3 regions of the Stutzerimonas sp. genome follow, and region 3 is predicted to be linked to each of the others. Evidence: predicted binding sites of a transcription regulator. Region 3 holds the regulator's gene; each other region holds the start of a gene.
What was found. Region 3 encodes FliA, which starts transcription of late flagellar genes. Its sites were predicted from a motif close to CTAAAGTTTNNNNNNNNNNNGCCGNTAA; they were not measured.
Positions count from the first base shown of each region.

Region 1: the regulator FliA is predicted to act here: its motif matches at 1,719-1,746, upstream of flgM (flagellar biosynthesis anti-sigma factor FlgM).
Region 2: the regulator FliA is predicted to act here: its motif matches at 1,692-1,719, upstream of AC2LD7_RS14695 (methyl-accepting chemotaxis protein).

Region 1 is NZ_CEXBBO010000015.1:101,842-105,114, reverse strand. It holds gene AC2LD7_RS11425 (flagellar brake protein) at 1-750, opposite strand; gene AC2LD7_RS11420 (flagella synthesis protein FlgN) at 829-1,299, opposite strand; gene flgM (flagellar biosynthesis anti-sigma factor FlgM) at 1,347-1,682, opposite strand; gene flgA (flagellar basal body P-ring formation chaperone FlgA) at 1,788-2,528, opposite strand; gene AC2LD7_RS11405 (chemotaxis protein CheV) at 2,624-3,273, shown strand, end outside.
Region 2 is NZ_CEXBBO010000023.1:66,920-70,192, reverse strand. It holds gene AC2LD7_RS14705 (transporter substrate-binding domain-containing protein) at 106-882, shown strand; gene AC2LD7_RS14700 (septal ring lytic transglycosylase RlpA family protein) at 1,166-1,579, shown strand; gene AC2LD7_RS14695 (methyl-accepting chemotaxis protein) at 1,751-3,064, shown strand; gene AC2LD7_RS14690 (sugar transporter) at 3,127-3,273, opposite strand, start outside.
Region 3 is NZ_CEXBBO010000003.1:134,031-137,303, forward strand. It holds gene AC2LD7_RS03015 (chemotaxis protein CheW) at 1-378, opposite strand, end outside; gene AC2LD7_RS03020 (protein phosphatase CheZ) at 391-1,185, opposite strand; gene AC2LD7_RS03025 (chemotaxis response regulator CheY) at 1,206-1,580, opposite strand; gene fliA (RNA polymerase sigma factor FliA) at 1,698-2,423, opposite strand; gene fleN (flagellar synthesis regulator FleN) at 2,441-3,268, opposite strand.

The DNA.
Region 1 (3,273 bases), on a different contig from region 3:
TCAACTGAAGCGATCATCCGCCTGGTCGCGACGTGCTTCGCGTTGAAGTTGATAGACGAATCGTTCGATCTGGCGCTGCGTCAGGCCGCTAATACGGTAGAAACGCATGCCGCAGAAGGTTACGTCGAGCTTTTCATCGAAGACGAGGTGTCGTAGTTCGGCTGCGGTTGTGATGGTGCCGAAAGGCAGCTTGGCGGAAAGCTGTTCATAGACGCGACCAGTCTGCAGGCCGCTTTGTACATCTCCCTGGAAGCTCAGCTTGCAACCGGTTGCCGACATATCCAGCAGCTTGCCTTCCAATGGCTTTTTGATTGTCTTACCGCTTAGCGCGGCACCGATAGGCTGCCCTATCAATGGGGCGCGGTAGGCGTTGCGACGCTGGTGGTAGAGAATTTGGTCAGGTAGCTGAGCCCAATAGCAGCGCGCATCGTCCAACTCGCCGAGGTGTATCGGATGGTTGTTGTTCCAAGCGATGCGCACGCCCTCATAGAAACCTTCGACATGGAACGACTCGCCGGAAAGCATCAGCCGCTCGCCGTCACTGGGTATCAGCTCGTCGAATGCAATCCAGCCCTTCTCCCGGTTTACCTCCACCAGAAAAGTCTGATAGCGCTGGCTACGTTCGGCGAAGCGGACCAGTAATGGAATGTGGTTATCCAGAAGAGTCCGCAGGTTGGCATGAACCTCAACCGCAGTTTTGAGGATTTGGGGAGGCTGGGGGCCTTCTTCCTCTAGAAAAGGGTTAGACACTTTGCGCTGCTCTCCGGCACATAACGAACATCAGCCGCATAATAGCATTTTGCCTCTATTTGGCTGCGTATTTGTGCTTCAAGCCTGGCTAAGCGGGCGATGATGCGCGCTTTTTGCGGCAGCGCCTCGGCGATCGTACAAGTCCGGCGTCTGATTGCTGCCCTGCAATAGCTGCAGCATGCTGCCAACTGCGCTCTGGTTCGCGCGGATAAGTTTGCCGTTGCGCTCATTGGAGCTTCGGCAGGCCTCAAGAACGGCATCGAGCTGTTCTGCCTGGGCCATGATTTCCTGAGCTGCTTTGGAATCTGCGACAAACTCCATTAAGCCGCTCCGGTCAGCGCTGAGCTGTGCCTTTGTAAGCGTCTGGCTGCGGAGGGTGCCATGTTGCCCCAGCAGTGCCAGTAGCGCCTGCTTCTGCGTGAGTAAATGTTCCAGGCCCGAAAGGTCGCGCTCGGCAAGTGCCTGGTACTCGGCATTGGTGAGCTTAAGAAGTTTTCGGGCAGTGCCGATATCTTCAATGAGCTGCTGAAGCAATTCTGTATCTTGCATAGTGGCCTCTGACGCGTGACGCTTGGCTACCATTTATCGCCAAGGCTTCAACGCTGGCTTTCGAACGCTAGCAGCTTCGATGCTACTCGCTGATTATCTACCTGATAGCTTCCATCGGCGATGGCTTGCTTGATCTGAGCTACACGCTCCTGATCGACGGAGGGTTGCTGATTCAGCTTTTCCGTTGCCTGTTGCAGACGCTGCGCTTCAGGGCTCAGCTGAACGCTCTCGCCGGATACCGGTGCGCTGTCAGTCGTGCTTTTGGCCGCATCAGCCGTTGGGTTCTGCTGGACTGCCGGACGCTCAGTGTTCTGGACGCTACTGTTGCGCCCGGCACTCGGTGGAGTGGCGGCGCTATTTGGCCGGTTGAAATCGATAACCATGATCGAAACCTCGAATAAGTCAGGACGCTTGCCTGCTTTTCGGCAAAGCCGCTGGAAACTTTAGTTTTTTTTCGGTGGACGGGTGCGCCACTAACATCGGTCGCCCTACATCGCCACTTTTACCTGACCTGGGCCGGTTACTCGAGCCTTGATCACTCGCCCGGATCGTTGGTTTTTGACCCTGATCTGGCTTCCAAGTGCGCCGTCGGACAAAGCTTCTCCTGGCATTCTCACATTTATCGTCGAGTTTTTCGCGCTGATTACCACTTGGTCGCCTTTATGCACCACTTCTGCAAGCGAAACAGAGCTGGGTGGAAGCACCTGATCGGGAAGCGCGCTACGGGTGAGTTTGTTACCGAGCACCTGATCGAATGTCGTCAGATAGCCCTGGGACAGCAGGCTCACGTCCCGTTCGGCAAGCATGACGTCAGCTTGTTCAAGAATGCTTTCGCGCTTCAATGGCCGTCTCGCGACTATCACCTCACGGAACAAATGAACCTGTGCGGGGACGAAAACGGACCAGGGCGCGGAGCCCTCGCAGCTGACCCGCACAGTGGTGCGACCGACCGGCTGTGCCGGGCTTTCGAGTTCGGTCGTCAAAGGCTGATCGCATGCCCCCAGACGCAAGCGCGGATCGAGTCTGTTGACTTCGATCTGGTGGCGAGCCTGGATTTGGCTACGCTGCAAGTAGTCGCTCACTTCGAGCTCAAGAAACCCACGGGTCGCGTCGATAAGCTGTTCGGGCAGTGTCACGGTTGCCGAATAGGCAAGCTGGCTCAGCCCGCATAAAGCCGGTAAAAGGATTGCGCTGCAAAAGGCTTTGCAAGGTCGCCGGAAAAAAGTCATCTGTTCGCTCATGGCAGATAAGAAGCAAGGGGCGTGCCGTTACGTCCCGGGTCATGACGTCTGAATGCCCATCTCGCAAGCAAGAGGAAACTGGCATGGCCGGTGTATTGGATTCGGTTAACCAGCGTACCCAACTGGTCGGGCAAAACCGTCTGGAGTTGTTGTTGTTCCGTTTGGATGGCAAGCAGCTCTATGGCATCAACGTATTCAAGGTCAAAGAGGTGCTGCAATGCCCCCGGCTGACCATCATGCCCCGGTCGAGCCCGGTTGTTCGCGGAGTTGCGAATATACGAGGCAGCACGCTTTCCATCCTTGATCTCTCTCTGGCGACTAAAAAACCGGCGCTGCAGGATCTCACTAACAGCTTTGCAGTCATTGTCGAATACAACACCAAGGTGCTCGGTTTTCTGGTGCGCTCCGTAGAGCGGATCGTCAATATGAACTGGGAGGACATCCTTCCACCTCCTAAAGGCGTAGGGAGCGATCATTATTTGACGGCTGTGACGCATGTCGATGATCAGATGGTCGAGATTGTCGATGTGGAGAAGGTGCTGGCCGAGGTGGCGCCTGTTTCGGAGCTGTTATCGGTCAGCATCGCGGACGAGGAAACCCATGCCAAGGCGTCGTCCAGCCGCGTCCTGGTCGTTGATGATTCCTCCGTTGCGCGAAAGCAGATAATCCGTTGTCTACAGAATCTGGGTATCGAGGCAGTCGCGCAGAACGATGGTCGCCAGGCGCTGAACTA
Region 2 (3,273 bases), on a different contig from region 3:
GCCTTGTGGTGCGCCGTCTGGGTCCGGTACGTTTCAGCTGTTCGCTGAGACTGACGAACCAGAAAAATAACCGGGCCGCTGCGCCCGCCCTTGCAAGGAAAAACAATGAGATCTCTGATTGCAGCCGGCGTCTTGCTGGCCAGCGGCGCGAGTTTCGCCGCGCCCTCGAATTCGCTGCTCGATGACGTGCAGCAGCGCGGCACCCTCAAGGTCTGCACCACTGGCGACTACAAGCCCTACACCTTTCTGCGCGACGACAAGCAGTACGAGGGCATCGACATCGCCCTGACCGAGTCGTTGGCTAAGTCGCTGGGCGTGAAGATCGAGTGGGTACCGACCACCTGGAAGACGCTGATGCCGGACTTCCTCGCTCAATGCGACATGGCCGTGGGCGGTGTATCCATCTCGCTTGAACGGCAAAAGAAGGCCTTCTTCAGCAATCCGATCACGGTGGACGGCAAGATTCCCTTCGTCCGCTGCGACGAGGTCGAGAAGTACCAGACCATCGAGCAACTCAACCAACCGTCGGTCCGCCTGATCGAGCCACCAGGCGGCACCAACGAGGCCTTCGTCCACCGCGAGCTGCCCAAGGCGCAGCTGGAGCTGTTCCACGACAACACCGTGATTTTCAAATCGGTCGCTGAAAACAAGGCCGACGTGATGATCACCGACTCATCCGAGGCGCAATACCAGCAGCGCAACTACCCGACCCTGTGCGCGGTTAACCCAGACAAACCGCTGCAATACAGTGAAAAGGCCTTCCTGCTGCCGCGTGATGATGTGGCGTTCAAGGCCTACGTCGATCAATGGCTGCACCTGACCAAGGCCACCGGCGAGTACCAGCGCATCGCCGACACATGGCTGGCAAAGCCAGGCAAGTAATCGGATCGTCGCCAGGGAAAACGTCTGGTCGTTTTAGCGCAACTCGACCGGGCGAACCTGAACAGCATGAGCAGGTTCGCTGACCTTGTTGTTGGGGTCAGCAACGCGCGGGCGGCGATGCACAACATTCTCCCGCGCCGTGAGATGAGTACTCGCCGTTACGGTGCGCTGGGTCGAGGCACAGAGCCGATCTACAGGCAGTGCCGCCTCATTCTCTTCTGGCGCCGTGACGTTCGGATTGGGAAGATGCCACGCGGCTATTCACTTTCAGACAAGGATCAATATGCGCCATAGGCCAGCCAACTGGATCATCGCCCTGTCATTGGCCGCTGTGCTTGCCGGTTGTTCGACGGCCCCGCCCAAAGAGCCGACACCGAGCCCGCAGCCGCCCGCCGTGAGTGGGGAACACATCGGCTCGGGAAAGGCGTCGTACTACGGCAGCCAGCATCACAACAAGCGGACCGCCAGCGGCGAGCGATTCGATCAGGGCTCGCTCACCGCCGCCCACCGCACCCTGCCCTTCGGCACGCGAGTGAAGGTCATCAATACCCGCAACGGCAAAAGCGTAATAGTGCGCATCAACGATCGCGGGCCCTTCGTGCGCGGCCGAATCATTGATCTGTCCAAGTCCGCCTTCGAGCGCATCGGCAGCACCCGCTCGGGGGTAATTCCGGTGCGGCTCGAAAAGGTCGAGTGAGTAGCTGGCGGGCTTACAGAAAGCGGCCTCGCGATGAGGCACCTTAGACGAGCCCGCCCAGTCGTCGTCAGCCAGGCCAATGGCCACCGCACCGAAAAAAGTAACCAGAAGCTTCAAGAAGCCGCCGGTGGAGCCGATAGCGTGTCCATGCAAACCCACCTTGGTGCAACCATGTTCAACGGCCGCCTGAAAAAACAACTCCAAGACCAAACCGCAGAACTGTCTACGCTGCGTCAGCTGCATGAACACATGAACACCACAATGCCCGCCATCACTCTCGATCCGGACTTCAGGATAGCGGCGGTCAATCAGAAGTTTGCTCAGACGCTCGGCTACAGTGTCGAGCAGCTGCAAGGCCGCGTCATGGCCGATATCGTCCCGGCTTACGTGAAAAACCTGCCTTGCTTCCACAATTTCAGGGCCGCCGTTTCCAAGTTCGCACCGATCAGCGATGACTATCGCTATCTGCGCGCCGATGGCAGCCTGGCGTGGCTGCACATTGACTGGTATCCGATGAAGGATGAGCGCGGCGGGCTGTTGCATGTCCGTGGCTTCGCGCGGGACGTCACCAAACAATTGCAGCTGGCGAAGGAGAACGAGGCATTCATCAATGCACTGCTTCGCTCGACGGCCGTGATCCAGTTCCGCCTGGATGGCACCGTCGTCACCGCCAACGAGCAGTTCCTGCAGGCGATGGGCTATTCGCTCAATCAGATCGTCGGCAAACACCACAGCCAGTTCTGTACTGCGGCCGATGCCGCTTCCCCTGAATACAAATCCTTCTGGCAGACGCTCAACCGCGGCGAATTCGTCGCCGATCGCTTCAAGCGCGTCGACAGCCGCGGCCGCGAAATATGGCTGGAAGCGAGCTACAACCCGGTGCACGACACCGAGGGCAAACTCTGCCAGATAGTCAAGTTCGCCAGCGTCGTCAGCGACCAGGTCGCCCGCGAAGAAGAAGTCAGAGAAGCTGCCAGCATCGCCTATGAAATTTCCCGGCACACCGACACCAGCGCCGAGCGCGGCGCCGCAGTGGTCAAGGACACCGTCAAGACCATGCAGCGCATCGCCGAGGAAGTCGAATCGGCCACCAAGGGAATCGAAGCGCTGGGCCAACAATCACTGCTGATCAGCTCAATCGTCCAGACCATCGGCGGCATCGCCGCACAGACCAACCTGCTGGCACTCAACGCCGCCATCGAAGCGGCCCGCGCCGGTGAGCAGGGACGCGGCTTCGCAGTCGTGGCGGACGAAGTACGGCAGTTGGCCGGTCGTACCAGCGCCGCTACGGAAGAGATCGTCAGCGTCGTGCAGCAGAACCAGACGCTGGTCGAGGTAGCTGTACGCGAGATGGCCAACAGCCGCGGGCAGGCCGCTCAGGGCCTTGCACTCGCCAATCAGGCTGGCGAGGTAATCGTCGAAATTCAGGACGGCGCCAAGCAGGTGGTAGGCGCGGTTGCCCGCTTCGCCAACGAGCTCAAGTAACCCGCAGGATCACATGAATAGGCGGATGGCACTCCACCCGCCGCACTCCGCCAATAGAGTCCTCAAAGCGCCGTGCTACCGACCGGCCGGGCGAAGCGGTAGGTCGCGAAGCAGCACAGCACCAGCCCGCTCACCGCGAGCAATCCGCCGACGATACCGACGTTGCTCAGGCCGAGATGGATGGTGACCAGGCTGCCGAGCAAGGCACC
Region 3 (3,273 bases):
CAGACGCGACAGCGCAGCGAGCAGTTCGGGGGTTGCTGGCGTGACCTCGGTGCGCTCACGCACCTGAGTGAACATTTCGTTGACAGTGTCCAGTGCCTGCAGCACGACGTCCATCAATTCCGAGTCGACGCGACGCTCACCCTTGCGCAGGATGTCGAAGACGTTTTCGGCGATGTGGCAGCATTCCACCAATTCGTGTAGTTGGAGAAAGCCGGCACCACCTTTTACCGTATGGAAACCGCGAAAAATCGCATTGAGCAGCGCGGCGTCATCGGGGCTGCTTTCCAGCTCCACCAACTGCTCTGACAATAATTCGAGAATCTCGCCGGCTTCCACCAGGAAGTCCTGGAGGATTTCTTCATCGGCGTCGAAGCTCATATTCACCTTCCCCTAAAAGCCCAGGCTCGAAAGCAGATCATCGACATCGTCCTGCCCGGATACGACATCCTCACGTATATCGGCATGCATCTGCGGACCTTCACCGTTGGAAGGCTCTTTTTCTTGTTTTTTCTTTTCCTGCTCTGCGCGCATCGCTTCGCGGTCATGCTGGATGCCAGCCACGCGATCGACCTGCCCGGCCATCAGAACAAGATTGAGCAGATTGCTTTCGAGTTCGCTGATCAGACGGGTTACCCGCTTGATCACCTGGCCTGTCAGGTCTTGAAAGTCCTGCGCCAACATTATTTCGCTGAGATTCTGCGACAGCTGACTGCCATCGTTCATGGTGCGCTGAAGGAATTGATCGATGCGCTTGACCAGATCGCGGAACTGCTCGGCGTTCATGTCACGGCGCATGAAGCGCTGCCAATCGGCGGTCAGACTCTGCGCTTCGTAACTGACGTAGTTCACCAGCGGCGCGGACTCTTCGACCAGATCCATGGTGCGGTTGGCCGCTTTTTCGGTCATCTCCACCACATATGAAAGCCTGTCGGTGGCATCGGTAATCGGTGACGGGTCACCGCCCGTGGCGCAGGTATCCATCTCCAGCTTTACGATGGCGTTATGCAGCTCGCGGGTGAGCTTGCCCACTTCCTGATAGAGCCCTTGACTGCGGGCCTGATTGAGCTCATTGAACATCTGCGCCGCTTCGTCGAAGCGGCCCTGCTGCAGGCTTTCGATCAACTGAGGTGCATGAGCCCTCAGAGTCGCTTCGAACTCTGCCAGGCTTTGTTCTGCTTGCGTCATAGTGCCCTCGCGGCGTTACTTCAGCCGTTGACGCGCTCGAAGATTTTTTCGATCTTCTCTTTGAGCACTTGAGCCGTGAATGGCTTGACTACATAACCGTTTACGCCCGCCTGCGCGGCCTCGATGATCTGGTCGCGCTTGGCTTCGGCGGTGACCATCAGCACCGGAAGGTGCTTCAGGCGATCGTCGGCGCGCACAGCTCGAAGCAGATCGATGCCGCTCATTCCGGGCATGTTCCAATCGGTGACGAGGAAATCGAAACTGCCGCTCTTCAACATAGGCAGCGCGGTCGTGCCGTCATCTGCCTCTGCGGTATTGGTGAAGCCTAGATCGCGTAACAGATTCTTGATGATCCGTCTCATGGTCGAGAAGTCATCGACGATGAGAATTTTCATGTTCTTGTCCAAGTACACCTCCGTAATCCCGAAATTCCCAGAACCTGCTCACGGTCTGCTGCGGGCCTCATGAATGAAGCTCGTAAGGGCCTCTAATGCTTTTTTGCAAACCAGCCTTTAACGGGCGCGCCACTCACCGAGGCGAGCACGCAGGCGCGCCGCGCACTGACTGTGCAACTGGCTCACCCGCGATTCACTGACACCCAACACCTGGCCGATCTCCTTCAGATTCAGCTCTTCGTCGTAATACAACGAAAGCACCAGCTTTTCACGTTCGGGCAGGTTTCCGATGGCCTCGGCCAACGCCTGTTGAAAACGCTCGTCTTCAAGATCTCGGGACGGCTCCGGATGCGCACTGGCGGCATCCTCCCCGAATTCCCCATGTTCGCCTTCCTGAAGTAGATCATCGAAGCTGAACAAGCGGCTGCCCAGGGTGTCGCCCAGAATGCCGTAGTACTCATCGAGACTCAATTTAAGTTCGGCCGCAACTTCCTGATCTTTAGCGTCGCGACCTGTTTTGGCTTCAATTGTCCGAATCGCTTCGCTGACCATACGCGAGTTACGGTGGACCGAACGCGGAGCCCAGTCGCCCTTGCGGACCTCGTCGAGCATCGCGCCACGGATGCGAATCCCGGCGTAGGTCTCGAAGCTCGCGCCTTTGCCGGAGTCGTATTTTTTTGATGCCTCCAGCAGGCCGATCATGCCCGCCTGCATCAAGTCATCCACCTGCACACTCGCTGGCAACCGCGCCAGGAGGTGATAGGCGATGCGCTTGACCAACGGCGCGTACTGATCGATGAGCTGGTATTGCGAGTCTTTTGCCTGAGCTTTGCTGTAATACATACCGAGTCCAGCCGCTGTCAGTCGTTAGGCTCTGTGGTGGGCCTGACAAGGCGCTCCACAAAGAACTCCAAGTGGCCCCGCGGCGTTGCCGGCAACGGCCAGGTATCGATTTTTTGCGCGATGGCCTTGAACGCCAATGAACACTTGGCTCGCGGATAGGCCTCGTAGACGGCACGTTGCTTCTGTACTGCCTTGCGCACCGCCTCATCGTAAGGAATCGCGCCGACGTACTGCAGCGCCACATCGAGGAACCGCTCGGTCACCTTGGTCAGTTTAGCGAACAGATTTCGGCCTTCCTGCGGAGCGTGTGCCATGTTCGCCAGCACACGAAAGCGACTGATGCCGTAGTCGCGATTGAGTAGCTTGATCAACGCATAGGCATCGGTGATGGACGTCGGCTCGTCGGTCACGACCAGCAGTACCTCCTGCGCGGCGCGAACGAAACTCACGACGCCATCGCCGATACCCGCCGCGGTGTCGATGATCAGCACGTCGATATCATGACCGATATCGCTGAATGCCTGTATCAGCCCGGAGTGCTGCAACGTCGATAGCTGCACCATGCTCTGCGTACCCGAAGCAGCGGGCACGACGCGAATGCCGCCCGGGCCCTGAATCATTACATCACGCAGATCGCATTCACCAGCAATGACGTCAGCCAACGTGCGCTTGGTAGACAAACCCAGCAGCACGTCGACGTTGGCCAGCCCAAGGTCGGCATCAAGCAACACCACCCGGCGACCGAGGTCGGCCAAGGCCAGCGCCAGATTGACCGACACGTTGGTCTTGCCGACGCCACCCTTGCCGCCAGTCACTGCAATTACCTGTACGGGATGAATACCCATCTTCA